DNA from 3 places in the Marinobacter sp. VGCF2001 genome. Region 3 is predicted to be linked to each of the others. Evidence: predicted binding sites of a transcription regulator. Region 3 holds the regulator's gene; each other region holds the start of a gene.
The links. Region 3 encodes sigma-54, which starts transcription at its own class of promoters, with help from an activator protein. Its sites were predicted from a motif close to ANTGGCATNNANNTTGCTNT; they were not measured.

Region 1 (6,702 bases), on a different contig from region 3:
GGTCACCGTTGTTACGCTGCCGTTTCAGCCCATGGTGACACTGGCCTCGACCAATGCGAATGCGGCCCAGATTGATGCGGGCGCTGGAGAGCTATACGAGCGGGGTGGTTTCGCTCCGCTGTCCGATCAGGAAATGTCGGAAGTTTCAGCGCAAAGCGGAGTTGGCCTGGTAAAGCATCTGAATTCAGTCGCGGGGATGGCGGACAGTGCCAGGAACGATCCCGCCGGTGAGCTTCCAGACGTTGATGTTGTTGAGGGCATTAAACTTGCGGCACACGTGTTCGTGCCGGTGCTCAGCTTTCTCGATTCCGACTTCTCTATTTCGGGAGTGCACTACCGGGAAGGTGAACCACGCTATTCACTGCAGAGTGATGGCGGTTTGCGTCTTGCGTTTCCGGAGCGTATAGAAGAAATCCGTATGGACAACATTCGGGTTATGGGTGGGCAAACGCCCGGTATGGGTAATATCAGCGTTCGGGATATCCGCTTCCATCCGGACTCGCAAATGACGATTTACACGCGCTGAAACCGTTGCGGACCAGAGCATCAAAAAGCCCGGAATCAGTCCGGGCTTTTTTACGCTCCGTGGGCGGCCGGGGTTTCAGGCGCTGGCGAGAATATTCGTGCTGGAGACGTTGGTTTGTTGCCCCTGGGCGCCGTACAGTTTCTGTTGAGCCGAGGCACCCCGGAAGATTTCCGTGAGCTTCGACAGGCGCTTTTGCATATGCCCGAGAACACGGCCGTTGTTCTGGTTGATTGCCTGGCACTCACGCAGCCGCTTGTCTGCCATCTTCCACAACTCGTAAAGCTCATCCAGCCCGCCGGCCCGAATGAACCGTGATGGTTCTCCGGCGTTCGGTTTATAGCCCATGCTCACCAGCAGACGGATTTTCGTTTTGGCGCGCTCGCGTACGCCCTCAAGGAGCCGGTTTTTCTCGGCAGTAACCTCCTGAAGAGGACTGACATCGGCAGCGGCGAGTGCGGCTTTTTCCCTGCGAAGCACATCGGCCAATGTTTCCAGTTGGCCGATGTCTTCCCGGAGGAGGGTGTTCAACTGCTCATGTGCGTTCATGCGTGCTTACCCGAAAATGCTTTTATCCATATCAAGCATTTTCTGGGCCAGCTTTTGAGCGTCAACCTTGTAAGTGCCGCTTTCCAGAGCGGAGCGGATTTGTTCAATGCGCTCGTCATCCATTTCGGGGAAATCCCCGAGCCTCTGTTCAAGCTGCTTCAGGTCTTTTGCCTGACTGCTCAAATTCACGTTTTCGCCACGGGCGGCGGGGCTTTTCGCCTGGGCGTTGTCACTTTGGGGCGCTTTGGGCGCCTGGTTGCCCCCGGCTTTATCTGCCGTGGTTCGGGTAGTGTTGACCTGGCCTGGGCCAATTCCATTTAAGTCAACTGACATATCGGTACCTGCTTGCCTGGGGCCACAGTAAAGTGGCGAATTCGGGTTTATATCCTTCTAACGGCAAATCTGCGCCATACTTTAGCCGAGAGGCGGAAAAAATTTGCCGCACACAATGTTTCCATTATTCTACATCGGTATCTCCACCCGGCCCGGCCCAACCGCGCGTGCTTTGATGGTTCGGGAAGAGCGGAGGTTTTCTACCAGAACCTGCTCGCCCAGGCCGGCGTTGGCCAGAGCTTTACCCCGTGAGGACACAGAAAAGGAGCCTGATCGGGCGACAATAATAACATGGTCGCCACGCTCAATCGCATCGGGGGCTTCCAGCAGATTTGGCGTGATTACAGTGCCGGCTTTGACGGGCCGGCGCATCATCATGCCGGAGACAGACTCCTTCCTGGTCAGCACGCCGCGCCGGCTGGCATTGATCTGAACCGATGCCCGGGTAACCTGTTCGGCGCTTAGCCTCTCACCCCGGGCCAGTGGGCGGGCAGCAACCAGTGCCGGGCCGTAAACTTCGACACTGCTGGTTACGTACATACGCCAGGGCCGTTCACCGTGGCACGACACCAGCACCGAAGGGCTGGTTGTTTCCAGCGGATTGCCGGAGAATTCGGCCTCCAGTGCCTGGTCGCAGTCTGCAAGCTTGAGGCGGCGGTCTATGACCCCCGTTTGGTAAGAAGCCTTCAGGCCCTGGCTGGCCAGGTTCTCGGACCATTGGCTCAGAAAGGTTTGTGCTGCCTTTAAAATATCGTCAGCGGATGTCTTTTCTGCAGACTGAGCCGCTGGGCTCAGGAAAACGCACAAGGCTGTCAAAAAGAGGATTCGCATACGCACCGGTTTGTCCTATGCTGTGTCTAACCGTGTGTTTTGTTGAAATCCGTTAAGGATTCGGGCCTTCCGGCCGTTACACCGTTAAGCTTTCGGGGCGTCAAAAAAGTGTTTTTGAGTGGCCCTCGTATCAACTTACAGAGTTTCAAGCAATATTGATGCCGGTATGGCACGCCAGGAGTGAAGCATCATGGCAGGGGTATTAGACAGCGTTAACCAGCGCACCCAGCTGGTCGGTCAGAACCGGCTTGAGTTGTTGCTGTTCCGCCTGAGAGGGCGGCAAATGTACGGCATCAACGTTTTCAAGATTAAAGAGGTGTTGCAGTGCCCGAAGCTCTCGTCAATTCCGAATAGCCGGAGTGTAGTGCGGGGCGTGTCACACATTCGGGGCGAGACGATCCCGATCATCGATCTGAGTATGTCGATCGGCCTGCCCGGGATTCCGCAGGAACAATTGGCCACCAGTTTCGTGATCATCACCGAATACAACCGTAAAACCCAGGGGTTTCTGGTTTCGGGTGTTGAACGCATCATGAACATGAACTGGGAAGATATTCTTCCGCCGCCCAAGGGTGCAGGCAAGGATGTTTACCTTACGGCAGTCACTAATATTGATGACAAACTGGTAGAAATCATAGATGTAGAAAAGATTCTTGCAGAAGTTTCTCCACTCAGGGAAGATGTTACAGAAGAGCTGGTGACCCGCAGCGCAGAGCGCGTACCTGGCCATTTGCCGGTGCTGGTTGTCGATGACTCATCGGTGGCTCGCAGGCAAATCGAGCGATGCCTGACAGCCATCGGTATGGAAGTGGTAACGCGCAATGACGGCAAGCAAGCGCTGAATTATCTACAAGAGATCACGCAGGACGGGTCGAAGGCGACTGATCATCTGTCGCTGATTATTTCAGATGTGGAAATGCCGGAGATGGATGGCTACACCCTGGTTACGAGAATCAAGGATAACCCCGCTCTGAAAGAGATGTATGTCATGCTGCACACGTCGCTGAGCGGTGTGTTCAACCGTGCGATGGTGCAGAAAGTGGGCGCAGATGATTTCATGGCGAAATTCAGCCCGGATGAGCTGGCCGAGCGTGTGATGGAAATTATTGATCAGCACTGATTCCTCGGCTGATGATTTTACCCACGAAGAGATCTAATGAAAGCGGATATAACGCCCCAGGAATACGAAGTCTTCAAGAATTTCCTGCAGGATGCGTGCGGCATTCTGCTGGGCGATAACAAACAGTACCTGGTGAAAAGCAGGCTTCGCCGGATTCTTGAAGAAAACAGTCTGAATTCGCTGGGGGAGCTGCTTGAGCGTCTCCAGAGGCCGGGCCGGGCAGGGCTGCGTGAAGTTGTGATCGATGCGATGACAACCAACGAGACTCTGTGGTTCCGGGATAATCACCCTTTTCGTATTCTTCAGGAAAAACTTCTTCCCGAGTTTGCTGAACGGAAATCGTCTCAGCCATTACGGATCTGGTCAGCAGCCTGCTCAACAGGGCAGGAGCCTTATTCCGTGGCGATGGTGATCGACGAGTTCCGGCGCAGCAGGCCCGGTAAACTGCGAGATGTGAAGATTACCGCCACGGATATCTCTAAAAGCGTTCTGGAGGTTGCCCGTCGCGGCGAGTACGAAATGATTGCCATTGGCCGCGGGCTGTCGCCCGACCGGCAGAAGCAGTTTTTTACGCCCTCTGCGAATGGCGGGTGGCAGATCCGGCCGCAAATCAAGTCGATGGTGGAGTTCAAGGAATTGAACCTGCTGGAGCGTTATATGCTCGGTAAATTCGACATCATTATGTGCCGCAATGTGTTGATCTATTTCTCCGCCGACCTGAAAAAAGACATCCTCACGCGACTGAATGGTGCCCTGAATCCGGGAGGCTACCTCATTCTCGGAGCTTCTGAGTCTTTGAACGGCCTGCCGGACCTTTACGAAATGGTTCAGTGCCACCCCGGTATCATTTATCGTAAAAAATAGTCGGGCAGCTTACAGAGCGGACGGTGCATTGATATGGAGAATCTGAATCTCCGGCATCTTTACTATTTCTGGGTAATCAGCAGGGAAGGTTCGATTGCCAGGGCCAGCGAAGTGCTTGATCTCGCACCTCAGACGCTCAGCGGGCAACTTGCCACTTTCGAGGGCTCGGTCGGTGGGCGCTTGTTCAGCAGGGAGCGCCGACGGTTAATTCTGACCGAGCTTGGCCACCTGGTCCAAAGCTATGCAGATGAGATCTTTGAGCTGACCGGCGAGCTTTCTGAAACCTTGCGATCGGGCCCGGAAGACCGCCCCCTGTCACTGTCTGCTGGTATCTCGGCCTCCGTTCATAAACTGATTGCCTATTACCTGCTTGATCCGGCCATGAAGCTCAGGCGTCCTGTACAGCTGGAGTGTCGCACAGGTCGCACAGAAGACCTGTTGATGAGCCTGAAGCGAAAAGAACTGGATGTTGTTCTGACCGATCGGATGCCTCGGGCGGAGTCGCCGGAGCGTTTTGCGGTGCATCCTTTGTCCCAGTCCACGATCAGCCTGTTTGCCGCCCCGGCACTGGCTGAGAAACTGCGACCCGGTTTCCCCGGTTCACTGAATTCCCAGCCCCTTCTCGCCAACGCCACCGACGCGCCTTATTTCCAGAAGCTGATGAACTGGTTCAACCTTAATAATGTACGGATGAATCTGGTCGCTCGCGTGGACGACAGCGCCCTCATCAAAGTCTTCGGGCGCGACGGCGTCGGGGTTTTTGCAGCGCCGACCATGATCAAGGATGAGGTGTGCCGGCAGTATCAGGTCTCTTTGATAGCGTCTCTTGATGAGGTGACTGATCAACTGTACGCCATTACCCGAAGCCGCAATCTGGCCCACGAGGGGGTGCGTGCCATTTGTGAGGTTCGCGAACGCTTGCTGTAAGGTTGATAACCCCTGCCGAACCCTCGAAAAAATCGATGGATAATCCTCAATAAAGCTTATTTTATCGAATCTGGCATTCCGTCATGATGGCACTGTATTGGGCAGTAGCCAAAGGAGCACAGCCATGAAGACGATCCATAAGTTCAAGTTGGAACCCGGTAAAGAGCCGACCACGCTGACCCTTCGCGAGGGTTACAAGGTTGTTCGCAGCGAGTATCTGGTGCCGCAGAAAGCGGTGTTCCTTTGGGTGCAGCAGCCGCTCAATGTCACCACGCCAACGGTAGAGCGTCAGTTCAGAGTAGCCATGTCCGGCGAGCCGGTGCCAGACCGGTTTGAGTATCTCGATACAGCGCTGGATCCGTTCGGGCCGGAAGCCTACCACGTGTTTGCAGTACCGGCGGGCGAGCCGAGCTATATCAGGAACGCTCACGGGCACGCGTCGGACACGCTTTACGGTGGCAGTGAATGGAACGGCCACTACGTGTCCTGAGGGCCCGCCAACGATCCAGCAAACATTGCCTCACACGCTTGGCCCCGGCAGGGGCCTTTTTTATGCCGCTGGGGTCGAGGCCAACGGCAGATGGCCGGTTTTCACCCAGATGACCGTTTCCTTGTCTACGAAAGGATGATGTTCGCTCAAATGCGGGCTGCGTATCCAGGTGCCAGCCGGGTAGCGATCGTGTTCGTCGCAGAATTCGCCGGACAGAACAAAAATTTCCTCTCCTCCAAAATGTCTGTGTGGCTGAAAGGCTTCATTGGCAGGCCACTTAACCAGGGCAACGTGCTCGTGTTCGAATTCATGCAACGGCATAACCTGCAGTCCGCCAATGCCCGGCAGCCACTGGCCGGTGCGGGTGTCTATGCGAACCGTAGCGCTATCCCGGGGGTCAAACTGATGCAGCTTCACCAATAGTGTGCAGCCTTCGTCGCTGAAAGGCGCGTGCCGGCTGCCTGGAGGATTTCGGAGGTAGGTGCCTGCAGGGTAGTGGCCTGTTTCGTCGGAAAAGGTTCCCTCAAGCACTAGAATCTCTTCGCCCAGTGGATGCTCGTGAGTGGAAAACGAGGCGCCCGCTGCATACCGGACGACGCTGGTAGCATGGCCCCGTTCGGCGTCCTCCCGGGCCAGGGGTTTGCGCTCAACGCCAGCGGCAGGGCTTGGCACCCATGGCTGATCGTGAGTCTGAATAACCACGCGCTGGGAAAAATCCATGTTGAGCATGTCTCGATTTACCTTCAGTTGTCTATTTGATGAGAGCCTGGATATCGCGGAAATGCGGATGTTTGCAATGCACCATCCACTCGAAAGCGACCATTTCCATGGTAACGATGCGGGCGCCGCCCTGATGCAGGCGATCCAGTGCCACATCGCGGTCGAGATCGCTTCGCGATCCTGTCGCATCGGCCACAACCCATACTTTGTAGCCGGCATCCAGTAGGCTCATAGCCGTTTGCAGCATACATACGTGGGTTTCGCAGCCCCCGATGACAATGTGTTGCCGTCCTTCGGGAAGTTCATCAATCAGTCCGTCCGGGCAGGCGTCAAAATGGGTTTTAG
Region 2 (6,702 bases), on a different contig from region 3:
ACGCTCAAGGCTTTCGAGGCAGATCCTCAGGCGGACATAGTCTATGGCGATTATATGGTCATAGACGGGGAAGGGCAGGAACGTGGCGTTAACCGAATGAAGCGCTATTCCGGTCGCATAACTCCTCATTTGCTGCGAGACAATTTTGTCAGTATGAACACTACCGTGACTCGAAGGCGCTGTTTTGACGAGATGGGTGGTTTCGATAATGCAGACCGGCTGGCAGAAGATTACGGGCTTTGGCTGCGCTTCTCTACTCGTTATCGGTTTCTCTACATTCCGGAAATATTGGGGTATTACCGGGTAATGGAGAACCAGATCTCTTCGGACAAAGACAGTCGCTTTCGGGCCAACGAGCAGATTGTCCGCAGTTTTCTGCAAGCCTTTCCTGAGGCGGTCACCCGAAGGGAAGCCCGTAGGGGGTTGAGCTATTTCCATATCCGGAAAGGTCGGTATGAGCTTTCGGTAGGCCGTCGTAAGCAGGCTTTTCAATGCCTTCTCCGCGCCCTTAGACAGGATCCATTTTGGCCCGGGCCATGGAGATTCGCCTTCAAATTCGGGTTTGTACCCGGGGCAGGGAGGCGAACATGAGCTATACCGTTCGCCGTTTATTTGAGAGGGATTTTTTCAACCTGCAGGACCAGTGGGACGCTCTCCTCAAAACAAGCAATGCAGACCCATTATTTATGAGTTGGGCTTGGCAGGTGTCCTGGTGGGAAATCTGGGGCAATAAACTCGATCTAGAGCTATTACTTCTTGGTGTTTTCGACCGCGATGAAAACCTTGTAGGAATTGCGCCACTCTACTTGAGCTCGGTCACCACACCGCTGGGATGGAAGGTTCGCAGGCTGCACGTGGTGGGTAATGCCTGGAAGCTTGGCCCCACAGTTAGGACAGAATACGTGGGCGTGATCGTGGAGCGCCGCCAACAGCAATCGGTGATGGAGGCGCTTTCCGATTATCTTGCGCGTCTTGATTGGGACGAAATGATCTTTGCTGATGCTTCCGCTCGGTCTATGAGTATGGTTGAGTCCAGTCTGTGTGATCGCTTGGACTTATCTCGCCTGGTCCGGAGTGAATCGGGGGGGGTAGTTATTCCGGTGCAGGGGTTGTTTGAAGATTGGTTGGCGCGCCTTGGTAAGAATACCCGATTGAAAGTCTATAACCGCCGTAACTGGTTTGAGAACTCGTTACAGGGGCGATACGAGGAATTTAATGATCCCCAGAAGTTTCTGGAGCAACTGAACCACTTTCATTGGGAGCGTTGGGGAAAACCGTGTTTTGACGAGAACGCTGTTCGCTTTCATCAAGCTATGCTCGGCCGTCTTTCTCGCAATCAGAGGCCCAGCTTGTCCGTGCTGACAGCCAGCGGAGAGGTGGTCTCTGTGCTTTATGATGTGCAAGCGGGTAACCGGGTATACAACTTGCAGGCGGGTTTTATGGAGAATTTGAACAACAAAGTGTCGTTGGGAACCTTGCACCTGGGCTATGCCGTTGAGCGTGCGTTCCGGGATACTGAGGTTTTCAGTTACGATTTATTGGCCGGGGCGGGAAAGAACACCTTTTATAAAAGCCATTTCCGGGGCGAGGACGTGCTGTTTACAACCGTGGAGTATGTGCGTTCCCCGGTTTTGAAGCTGGCGTACAGTGCAAGAGGTTGCCTGCCTTCTCGCTTGGTATCGTCGATCAACCGTTTTTTTCGTCTTTAGTCAGGTGTTGTGATGACCGAGGAAAGGATGCCGTCTATGAGTATGATGAGTCGTCTATGGCCATTTCTTGCTTTGCTATGTTTGCTGGCACTGGTTACGTTTCCCTCGATCGACGGTATTGTGAACCGATGGCTCAAGCTAGATGAATCGTACTCCCACGGCATACTCCTTGCGGCGGTGTCTGTGTATTTGACAGCACGTGCAGCAAAGGCTCATCCAGTCGTTCCCGGGTTTTATCCGCTGTGGCTTTTACCGTTGCTGGCCTGCTTTGGTGCGTATTGGGTGGGGGGCCTCATCCGGCTCCAGGCATTACAACACCTGGCATTGGTACCTATGCTATTGAGCGCCTGCGCCACGCTGATGGGTTGGCGCCAGGTACGCTGGTTCCTGGTTCCGCTGGGTTTGCTGTTTCTGACCATTCCTGTGTGGGATTTCCTGGCCTGGACGCTACAGGTAATTACCGTTGCCATTAATAAATTTCTGTTGGGTTTTTTCGATATTGATTTTGAGGTAGAGGGCGTTTTCGTTTACCTCATCGGTGTCGGTACCTTTGAAGTTGCCCATGGATGCTCTGGACTCCGGTATCTTCTGGTGGGGCAGGCGCTGGCCCTGATTTATGGGGAGCTATACCTGTCGCGGGTGCGTTCCCGAATCAGCTTGTTCTTCCTCGGGGTGGCCTTCGCTCTGCTCGCCAACTGGGTTCGGGTGTTCGTCATCATCTACATGGGATATGAAACGAATATGCAGTCCAGCCTGATTGAGGATCATGAAAACTTTGGTTGGTGGGTGTTTGCGGGCACGCTTGTTCCCCTCTATTTTCTGGCTCGTCAGCTTGAGAAACGGGACGATCAGGCTGTTGCCAGCCAGGAGAATGACGAGACGCAGGATCACGCTAAACCTGCCGGGAAAGCTACCGTTGCTGTTGCGGTTGTCGCGCTGTTGGGGCTGGTTACCTGGATCGCTTTGCCGGACAAGCACGGCAACATTGCTTCTGAACCCGAGGGGTACGCCATTGATTTGAGTGAAAGGTACTCCCCGGTGTTCGGATCAGCATTGGAAGGCTGGCGCCCCAACGTTCTTAATCCAGACAGGGTGTATGCGCAGACCCTGTTTGACCGTTTGCAGGCCCGCGCCGGGCAAGGTTTGGGCACAACCTACTATCTGGGCGCGTTTACCTATGACTATCAAAGGCATCGTGCGGAACTCATCCAGTACAGTAACCGCCTTTATGACCGTGATTTCTGGATTCCGGAAGGCTTCTTTGATGTTGAAAACAGCCTGAATATCCCGGTGCAGGGAGTCACCCTGAAACATCGTGTTTCCGGACAACGTGTGCATCTGGGGTATAGCTACTTTGTTCAGGGGCAGTGGGAAACCGATCAGTGGCGCGCGAAGCTTGCTCAGGTGGGCGGGTTCTTCAGTGGCCGTGATGATGCCTCTTTACTCATCTCTGCAGTGGCGTGCGATGGCTGTGAGGTGGCTGCAACGCTTGCTGAGTTTATTGAGTCTACCTTTCCGGTGATTCTTGAGCAGATTGATCAAGAGGTGGAGCGACCAGATCCTTGAGTTGGCTCTCTAATCGGGACAGAAACTGTTCGTGATTGATTGAATACCATTCGATTGCCAGCCTGGACATGTGGGCCAGCGTGGCTGGTGGCTGGTCTATCGCAGCTTGAATGCTCTGCTCCAGAGCTTGCTCTGAGACAAGGTAACGGGTACCGAGGCGGAACGTCAGCTTTCTTTCCACCTCTGCCAGAATGCCTCTATCCTCCCCAACCAACTCGTTCATCGGCGGTGCATCAGTTGTAATTGTGATGCAGCCATTGGCCATTGACTCTGCCAGCACCTGGCCATAACCCTCCACTTCGGAAGGCAGTACCGCAAAACCGGCCTGGGCCCAGAGTGTGTTTAGTTCAGTGTTCGTGAGGCTCTTCTCAATTCTGATATTGGCGGCGGAGGAGGTGTCCTGGTGCTGGGAGACAATGACCAGCTCTGGCCAGTCAGGATGTTTCTGCCAACATTCAATAACACGTTGCGTGCCCTTGAACTGGCTGTTGCCGGCTACATGCAAAGCCAAACAGTAGTCTTTCCTTTCTAAGCCGGTCCGGGCACCGATTTCACCACCGGTAAACCCTAGGTACCGAGTATCTGAGTGTAAGGCGGAAAAAATCGAGACCGCGTGGTGTGTTTTGCAGAGTATACGGTTGATAAAGCTGAGGTAGGGACCTCTCGATTCAATGAACCATTCCTGGTTAGGGATGAGCCAGTGGCGTCGGCCAGCAGCCAATTGAGATATCCAGAGATTCTCAAGGTGAATGACGAGATCTGCCCGTTGACCCGTATGCAGCAGCCGGAGTAAAGCAATTTGAGTTCGATAGAAGAGTTTGCTGAGAAATCCGGGACAAAGTCGTTCTAATGCCTTGAAACGATAAGCTGAAAGGCGGGAACGCCATAAGGGAGTAGGGGGCAGTTGAACCTGCCTGGCCTGGTGCCCAAGCCGTTGCAGGGCTGCTTCCATTATCCTGGCATCTTTTTGCAGCCCTCTGCCGCTATTGGCATAAACAATCAGTACATCCATGAACCTGACCCGGAAAGAAAAAGCCCTGCAAGTGCAGGGCTTTTAAAGCGTAGCATAGAACTCTATGTCAGGCTTTTTTACGGCCCTTCATGCGAACTGCGATACCGGCCAAGCCGAGACCGAGCAAAGCCAGGGTGCCAGGCTCTGGAACCTTGGAGGCACGAACGGCAATAACCATGTCGTCATGGTTGTCGTCACCCACGTAACCGTCATCCAGACTGATCAGGAAGTAATCGTCTGCAACGTAGAACAGGTTGAAGTTAGTGGTGGAGTTTGGGTTTGAGTTGTTCAACTGGCTGCCATTGTTGGCGTCATTATTAATAGTGACGCCACTCCCATTAATGAACTTGAAGTCGAGCAGGGCATTAAGGCCGCCGGTGAAAACGGTGCTGTACTGAGTATCAACAGCCGTGTTTGTATCAAACACCAGGGTGTTATCCCAGTAAAACTGGTTGTTGTCGTTCGCCTCTTTACCAAGGTAGGTAAAGGTAAGCTTGAAAGGATCGGAACTGGTGGACTCCAGGTTGTTACCGAACAAAACGGTGTCGCCAACACTGTAGAGCGGAGCATCGGCTGTCCAGTTACCATTTAGGCGAGTGGCATAGTCGTTATCGCCCGGAACACTTTGTTCACTAACCGGTCCTGGGGAATTACCGTTTGCAACAGCGCCAATGTAAGCAGCCTGAGCCACCCCGGCAAAACCAACAGCTGCGGCCAACGCCAAGCCTTGAGTAAATTTTTTCATTTGAGTCACTCCTCCAGTGAGTGGTCTTCGTTCTTCACGCTGTAATTTAAGCAGGCATCGTGCCAATGTGTAACTCACTGAAAGTTAAGCATTAAAATGGCTTGTCGATTTGGAGCTGTAAAATAAATCGACAAGCCCAGGTGCCTGTTATTTCACATCGTGTTCCACGGAATCCGAGGGTTCACTGCTCAAGCCGTTGATATCAATCACCTGAATGGTGAAGTACCAGGCACCAGTCGCGAGGTCGCTGATTGTCGTGGTCGTTGTGCCGGCAGGGACTTCCCGTACCTCGGTCAGGTTGTTGGGGTCTTGTCCGTAGTTAATGCGGTAGCCGTCAATTTCACTCAGAGAGATGCTGCTGCCGTCTACCCGTGTACCGGGTGGCGTCCAGGACAGCGTTACGCTGCGGGTGGCATCGCCGCCGCTATCCGGCAGGCTGGTTTCGGGGGATTCTGGCTGCGATACGGTTTCAAGGGTGTAGGGGTGTAATCCGGATTGATAAGCTTCAAGCACCGTTACCCCACTGTCGTTCAGAACCTTGCTGGCGGAGGGTTGCATCAGGGGCAGCCCGTACCGCAACTTGTAAAGGTCATCGACGCCGTCGTTCAGAGTGCTTTCAGCGAACTCACTGTCCAGCGCCAGATGCTGGACTGTATTGGCCGCAGAAATGGCATCCCCGGTGGCAGCGTCGGTAATAGCCAGTTGTGCGGTGGCGCCCCAGCCGAATTCAAAGTACTCCATGGTCACCGCAACCGGGGTTTCGGCGTCCAGGCTGGCTGTTGCGGTGTAGCTGGTGGGGGATTGGTTTTTCCACTGGTCAATCAGAACCGAGCCATTCACTAACAGGCGCACACCATCGTCTGTGGTGGTTGTGAAGGTGTATTCACGGCTGCCTTCGCTATGGGGCGGAGTAAACCATCCCTGCCAGCGCACACTGAACCGATCCCGCGGTAATTCTGCGGAGGGGCTGCCGCTGTTCCAGCTGAAGTTGATGGCGGTATCCCGCTGGCTGTAAACAAAGCTGTCGAACTCGGTCCCGGTGAAATACTGGCCGACAAATCCGCTTGCGTATACTTCCTGTGGGGCGGGGAAGTCGCTGGCATCAGCCGGGTTGGTGCCCGCCTGGTATTCCTGAAGTTCGGTATAGCCATCGCCGTCGGAATCGTTGTTTGCATCGGCGGGATTGGTGGGGTCAAGGCCATACGCGTATTCGTAACCGTCGGGCAGGCCGTCGTTATCGGTATCTTCAGTGCCGGGGTTGGTGCGAGCCCAGAATTCGTCCAGGGCGGTTAGCAGATCATTGTCGGTATCGGATGTTGCATCGCCGGCATTGGACGGGTCCAGCCCGAAAACGATTTCCCAGTTGTCGTAAAGGCCGTCTGCATCGGCATCAAGTGGCGGGTACTGGTTGTTGAAGGACAATCCTTGCTCGGCATCGAAATGGCCAATCCTGTAGCCCAGATGATAGGCGTCTTCGGGGGTCATTTCAGGAGCGGTATCGGGGGAGGCAAGGGCGTAGCTGTGCAGCGCGCTGCCGCTGATCACTTGCTGAGTGATGCCGGGGCCAGACCAGGCCACTGTGAAATGGTCGTCCCAGCCGCCTTCTTTGTGTCTGAGTTCGAAATAGTATTTCTTGCCGGCTTCCAGATACTTCACCCCGGATGTCTGGG
Region 3 (6,702 bases):
GGTTGTGGTGACCGGCATGGGCAAATCCGGGCACATAGGTAACAAAATCGCAGCCACTCTGGCCAGCACCGGCACACCCGCCTTCTTCGTGCATCCGGGCGAAGCCAGCCATGGCGACATGGGTATGATAACACCACAGGATGTCGTCATTGCTATCTCCAACAGCGGAAGCACCAGCGAGGTAGTCACCATTCTTCCGTTGATCAAACGCATGGGTGCGCCGCTGATCAGCATGACCGGCAAGCCGGACTCGGTGCTTGCCCAGGAGGCCGTGGCGAATTTGGATGTCAGCGTTGCCATCGAGGCTTGCCCGCTGGGGCTGGCCCCTACCTCCAGCACCACGGCCACACTGGTGATGGGGGATGCCCTGGCCGTCGCCCTGCTCGAGGCCAGAGGGTTCAGCGCCGAGGACTTTGCATTCTCCCACCCCGGCGGCAGCCTGGGGCGCCGGTTGTTGTTGCGGGTTTCCGACATTATGCATACGGGCGACCAGATCCCCAGCGTAACCGAGGGAACAACCCTGAGCGGCGCATTGCTGGAAATCACCCGCAAGGGTCTGGGGATGACCACCGTGGTCGACGGCGCCGGTACGCTCACCGGCATTTTCACAGACGGTGATTTGCGCCGGACCCTCGACAAATCCGCGGATGTTCACACCACCCCCATCCAGGATGTCATGACCCGTAACGGCAAAACCATCCGCGCCGATCACCTGGCTGCGGAAGCCCTTAACATCATGGAAGAAATGAAAATCAACGCTCTGCCCGTTACCGACGACAACGGCACGCTGGTGGGCGCCATCAATATGCATGACCTGCTTCGTGCTGGAGTGATCTGATGAACCGGACTTCGCACCCGCTGCAAGCTCACTGGGACGACACGCTGAAAGCCAGGGCCTCCGGCATCCGGCTGATCGCACTGGATGTCGACGGCATCATGAGCGATGGCCGACTGTATTTCAGCGCAAACGGCGATGAACTCAAGGCCTTCAATATCCTCGACGGCCTGGGCCTGAAGCAACTGATGGGGGCAGGCCTGACTGTTGCGGTGATTACCGGCAGGCGCTCACCGCTGACTGAAAAACGGATGTCAGACCTGGGCATTACGCACCTGATGCAGGGCCGGGAAGACAAAAAAGTTGCGCTTCTGGAACTGACCCGGGATATGAACCTGCAACCACACCAGATTGCCTACATGGGCGACGATCTGCCTGATTTACCGGCCCTGCAATTTGCCGGCCTTGGCATCACCGTCCCCAACGGTTACTGGCTGGTACGGCAGCACGCCGATTACTGTACGCGTATACCCGGCGGACAAGGTGCTGTCCGTGAAGCCTGCGACCTGTTGTTATGGGCCCGGGGGCAACTCGATGACACTCTGGCGCCCTATCTGGACAGCCAGGCATGATCAGCGGCATCTTCTCAGGCGACAGCGGCAAACGCCGGATCCGGGCTCTGGCCCTGGCGATTACCGTCCTGGCAACGGTGTTTCTGATGTGGCAAAGCGACGAACCTGTCAGTACCGGGGATGCCGCCAGCGAACTGCGCGGCCCGGCCGAACCGGATGGCTTTGTGGTAGGCGGTCGCTACCGCTCCTGGGATGAGCAGGGCAACCTTCAGATTATTCTGACCAGCCCGCGCATTGAACAGTTCGAGGACACCGGTACCGCCCGACTTAGCGAACCTGAAGCCCGGCTGTTCAGCCAGGACAGCCCGGAACCGTGGCTGGTTAACGCAGACGAAGGCAATCTCCGGCAGGGAAACGAGCAGCTGGAGCTGACCGGCAATGTCGAGCTGGTGCGGCAGCAGGATGCGCGGCGAGCCATTCTGGAGACCGAGGCACTGACCCTCGACAATAAACATGGCACAGTTTACACCGACCGGCCGGTGACCATTACCGAACCATTCGGGGTCACCCGCTCGACAGGCATGAAAGCCTGGATCAACGAACGCGTTCTGGAACTCAACTCCCGGGTAGAGGGGCAATATGAAACCGTCAGGTAAAAGATCTTTGCGCCGGCTGGCCATTCTGACCACGGCCTTGCTGGCCGGCCCTGCATCGGCATTTAATCTGGACTCGGACACGCCGATCAAAGTCAGCGCAGACTCCGCTCGCCTGGACGATACCGCCGGCACCGCCGTGTATACCGGTGCCGTGGAACTGGTTCAGGGCGAAACAAGGCTCGAAGCCGAGCGCGTGGTGCTTTATCGCAACGAACAGGGCGTCAGCCGCATAGAGGCCGCCGGCAACCCTGCCCATTACCGCCAGCCCGGACAATCCGGTGCAGCCACAACGGATGCACAGGCTCTGAACATCACCTGGTCTGGCGAGGAAAGCCTGGTCATTTTCGAGCGCCAGGCAGTCATCGAACAGGGCGGCAATGTGTTCCGCGGTGATGTCATTCACTACGATACCGTGCAGCGCGTGGTCACCGCAGACGGTGGCGAATCCCCGGACGGCAGTTCCGGCCGGGTGGAAATGGTCATCCAGCCGCGCAATTCAGCTCAATCCACTGACGGGAAAGGTTCGGATGGCAGTTCTCAGAGCCAGTAATCTGGCGAAAAGCTACAAGCAAAAGAAAGTCGTTCTGGATGTTTCCCTGGAAATCCGTTCGGGTGAGATCGTCGGCCTGCTCGGCCCCAACGGTGCCGGTAAGACCACCTGTTTCTACATGATTGTCGGCCTGGTCCCGGCGGACCGGGGCCGTGTCACCATCGACACCCAGGACATAACACCGCTGCCCATGCACGGCCGGGCTCGCAAAGGCATTGGCTACCTGCCCCAGGAAGCCTCGGTCTTTCGCAAACTCACCGTGCGCGACAACATCATGGCCATCCTCGAAACCCGCAAGGGCATGAGCAGGGCCGACCGCGAGGCCAAACTGGAAGAACTGCTGGAGGAGTTCCACATCACCCACATCCGGGACAGCGTGGGTATGGCGCTCTCCGGTGGCGAACGGCGCCGGGTTGAAATCGCACGGGCACTTGCCATGGAGCCGGCGTTCATCCTGCTGGACGAACCCTTTGCCGGGGTCGACCCCATTTCCGTCAGTGACATCAAACACATCATCCGCCACCTTCGCGACAAGGGAATCGGAGTACTGATTACCGACCACAACGTTCGGGAAACCCTCGACATCTGCGAAAACGCCTATATTGTCTCCGGAGGCCACATCATTGCCTCCGGAAATGCCGAAGCCATTCTCTCCAACCAGCAGGTGAAAGAGGTTTATCTGGGCGAAGAGTTTCGACTTTAAGCGAACAAACCGGGGTTTATCCGGGCGCTGATTGTTTTGATGATCTGGAGCAAGTAAACTCGGCAAAAAACTTGCTTATACTGTCCACAGACAACGGCAAGTAACCAGCACACAACATTTTTTCGGCACGTGCGCCGGCAACGCAACAACCGGGATGCCCACGAGTGATGGATCTTGAGCCATGGTTATGAAAGCCTCATTACAGCTTAAGCTGGGCCAGAGCCTGACCATGACGCCCCAGCTGCAGCAGGCCATACGCCTGCTCCAGCTCTCTACCCTCGATCTTCAGCAGGAAATCCAGCAGGCGCTGGAATCCAACCCCATGCTGGAAACACCTGAAGACGACGAGCACACCGAGAGCGAGGAACGCGAGGAGAGCGAACACAGCGAAGCCTCTGCTGCCGAATCAGCGCAAGACGACAGCCAGCAGGACACAAACACCGACTGGGATGAGACCGAGAACGGCCCGGACTGGTCGTCAGAAAACGACATCCCGGACAACATTCCAGACGACCTGCCGGTCGATACTGCCTGGGACGACATCTACCAGTCTGCTCCCGCGCCGGCCAGCAAGGGCGACGACGAGAACGACTCCGATTTCGAGACCCGGAACTCCCCTACCGAGACCCTGCGGGACCATCTGGAATGGCAACTGAATCTGACGCCACTGAGCGAACGCGACCAGGCCATTGCCCACGCCCTGATGGACGCCGTTGATGAACGAGGCTATCTGACCTCGACCCTCGAAGACATCCATGCCGGGCTGGCAGACGAATCCGAAGAAGACCCTCTGGAACTGGATGAAGTTCAGGCTGTACTGCATCGCCTGCAACATTTCGATCCACCGGGGGTGTTTGCCCGGGATCTTCAGGAATGCCTGCTGATTCAGCTGAACCAGCTGCCGCCCGATACCCCGTGGCTGCGCCAGGCTCGCCTGGTCGTTACCCAGTTTCTGCACCTCCTCGGCAACCGCGACTACGCCCAACTGTTGCGCCGCAGCCGCCTGAAGGAAGACCAACTGAAACAGGTGCTGGCCCTGATTACCAGCCTGAACCCCCGCCCGGGGGACGTGGTTGACCGGGCCGAGCCGGATTATGTCATTCCGGACGTCATCGTTCGCAAGCATGAAGGCCGCTGGAGGGTGGAACTGAACCCCGAGATTGCCCCGCGCATACGGGTGAATGCCAGCTATGCCTCGCTCATCCGGCGGGCTGACAGCAGTGCCGACAATACTTACCTGCGCGATCAGCTGCAGGAGGCCAAATGGTTTATCAAGAGCCTGCAAAGCCGGAACGAAACCCTGCTCAAGGTTGCCACGCGCATTGTGGAACACCAACAGGGATTCCTCGACCAGGGCGAAGAAGCCATGAAGCCGCTGATTCTCTCGGACATCGCCCAGGCGGTGGAGATGCACGAGTCCACCATCTCACGCGTGACCACCCAGAAATACATGCATACTCCGCGAGGCATCTTCGAGCTGAAGTACTTTTTCTCCAGCCACGTCAGCACCGCGGAAGGCGGCGAATGCTCCTCTACAGCCATCCGGGCGATGATCAAAAAACTGATTGCCGAGGAAACCCCGAAAAAGCCATTGAGCGACAGCAAAATTGCGGCCATGCTAGGGGAACAGGGAATCAACGTGGCCCGGCGCACCGTGGCCAAGTACCGGGAGGCCATGCACATACCTCCCTCGAACGAACGTAAACGACTGGTTTAAACTTTCACCGGTGCAAGATGCACCGGTACGCAAGCCGGCAAGTGCGCCGGCAGTATGACAACAGGAGACGCCTATGCAACTCAACATTTCCGGCCATCACGTAGAACTGACTCCCGCTCTGAAGGATTACGTCAACACCAAGTTCGAGAAGCTGGAGCGTCACTTCGACCACATCAGTAACTGCCAGGTCACCCTGGAGGTCGAGAAGGTACGCCAGTTGGCCGAAGCTACGCTGCACGTCATCGGTGGCGAGATTCACGCAAAGGCAGAAAACGAGGATATGTATGCCGCTATCGACGCCCTCGTCGACAAGCTGGACCGCCAGATCCTCAAGCACAAAGAAAAGAATGTAGACCGGATGCACGGTAACGGCGCCCGCTAAACGGCGGACCTTACCGGGTGTTTCATGACACGAGCTGCGGCGGGGCTAACCGGCCGCAGCCTTTTTTTTAACGGACGTATAGTCGATCCATGAGCGACCCATCCCTGACCATCGATAACATTCTTGCGCCTGAGCTGACCCTTTGCCGGGCCTCGGCTTCAAGCAAGAAGCGTGTGCTGGAGTTCATCGCCGAACGGATTCACTTCCAGGACGAGATACTCAGCGACACCCAGATCTTCAACAATCTGGTCTCGCGCGAACGGCTGGGCAGTACCGGTATTGGCGAGGGGATCGCCATCCCCCATTGCCGCCTGGAAGGCCTCGACCGGGTGATCGGAGTACTGATGACCCTGGAGGAGCCGGTCGACTTTGATGCCATCGATAACCAGCCTGTCGACCTGGTGTTTGCGCTGATCGTGCCCAAAGAAGCCACCAGCGAGCACCTGGAACTTCTGAGCCAGCTGGCGGAGCGGTTCAACGATAACGAATTCTGCACACAACTGCGCCAATGCACAGACGCCGCCAGCCTTTACCAGCGTATGACGAAGAATCATCACTGAGATCAGCCTCGACATTGAGAGGCTGCCAGGCAGATTGAAGGAGATACAGCCCCATGAAGCTGATTATCGTCAGTGGCCGGTCCGGTTCCGGCAAAAGTACCGCCCTGCACGTGCTGGAAGACCTGGGTTTCTACTGCATCGACAACCTGCCCATTGGCCTGCTGTTCCCGCTGACCCGGGAAGCAACCACCCAGGAAGCGCCCGGTCGTCTCAAGAAAATGGCCGTCAGCATTGATGCACGCAACCTGTCCGGTGAACTGGCGAACTTTGAAGTCATCTATGAGCAGCTGAAAAAGACCGGTGTCGAGGTCGAAATCATTTTCCTGGACGCCGACGAGCAATCGCTGCTGCAGCGCTTTCACGCGACCCGCCGCAAACACCCGCTGAGTGACGACAAGACCTCATTGCGGGAGGCCATTACCAATGAGAAGCTGTTGCTGGAGCCCTTGTCAAAGCTCGCCGATCTGTACGTGAACACCACCGGGCTGTCTATGTACGAGCTGCGCGACATGATCAAGCAGCGGGTTGCAGGGCGCAAAGACCAGGAACTGGCCCTGCTGTTCCAGTCCTTTGGTTTCAAGCATGGTGTACCGGTAGACTCGGACTACGTCTTCGATGTGCGCTGTTTGCCCAACCCGTACTGGGACACCAGCCTGCGCAAGCATACCGGTGTCGACCAACCCGTCATCGATTTTCTGGAGCGCGAACCCCTGACCCGGCAAATGGTGGACGACCTGACCGGCTTTCTGAATACCTGGCTGCCCTCCTTTGCCGACAGCAACCGCAG

Region 1: the regulator sigma-54 is predicted to act here: its motif matches at 2,383-2,402, upstream of flgA (flagellar basal body P-ring formation chaperone FlgA).
Region 2: the regulator sigma-54 is predicted to act here: its motif matches at 5,080-5,099, upstream of ACP2AU_RS01260 (PEP-CTERM sorting domain-containing protein).

The regions. Positions count from the first base shown of each region.
Region 1 is NZ_JBNFVX010000006.1:119,886-126,587, forward strand. Features, by position in the region: gene ACP2AU_RS08630 (pilus assembly protein PilB) at 1-526, shown strand, start outside; gene ACP2AU_RS08635 (flagella synthesis protein FlgN) at 602-1,072, opposite strand; gene flgM (flagellar biosynthesis anti-sigma factor FlgM) at 1,079-1,405, opposite strand; gene flgA (flagellar basal body P-ring formation chaperone FlgA) at 1,535-2,236, opposite strand; gene ACP2AU_RS08650 (chemotaxis protein CheV) at 2,427-3,356, shown strand; gene ACP2AU_RS08655 (CheR family methyltransferase) at 3,393-4,220, shown strand; gene ACP2AU_RS08660 (LysR family transcriptional regulator) at 4,254-5,147, shown strand; gene ACP2AU_RS08665 (DUF7352 domain-containing protein) at 5,272-5,637, shown strand; gene ACP2AU_RS08670 (cupin domain-containing protein) at 5,698-6,366, opposite strand; gene ACP2AU_RS08675 (isochorismatase family protein) at 6,389-6,702, opposite strand, start outside.
Region 2 is NZ_JBNFVX010000001.1:278,504-285,205, reverse strand. Features, by position in the region: gene ACP2AU_RS01280 (glycosyltransferase) at 1-591, shown strand, start outside; gene ACP2AU_RS01275 (GNAT family N-acetyltransferase) at 588-1,709, shown strand; gene ACP2AU_RS01270 (exosortase/archaeosortase family protein) at 1,746-3,275, shown strand; gene ACP2AU_RS01265 (glycosyltransferase) at 3,217-4,287, opposite strand; gene ACP2AU_RS01260 (PEP-CTERM sorting domain-containing protein) at 4,355-5,032, opposite strand; gene ACP2AU_RS01255 (PA14 domain-containing protein) at 5,180-6,702, opposite strand, start outside.
Region 3 is NZ_JBNFVX010000011.1:72,003-78,704, forward strand. Features, by position in the region: gene ACP2AU_RS11710 (KpsF/GutQ family sugar-phosphate isomerase) at 1-838, shown strand, start outside; gene ACP2AU_RS11715 (KdsC family phosphatase) at 838-1,407, shown strand; gene lptC (LPS export ABC transporter periplasmic protein LptC) at 1,404-2,003, shown strand; gene lptA (lipopolysaccharide transport periplasmic protein LptA) at 1,987-2,553, shown strand; gene lptB (LPS export ABC transporter ATP-binding protein) at 2,531-3,256, shown strand; gene ACP2AU_RS11735 (RNA polymerase factor sigma-54) at 3,444-4,973, shown strand; gene hpf (ribosome hibernation promoting factor) at 5,047-5,355, shown strand; gene ptsN (PTS IIA-like nitrogen regulatory protein PtsN) at 5,445-5,915, shown strand; gene rapZ (RNase adapter RapZ) at 5,969-6,702, shown strand, end outside.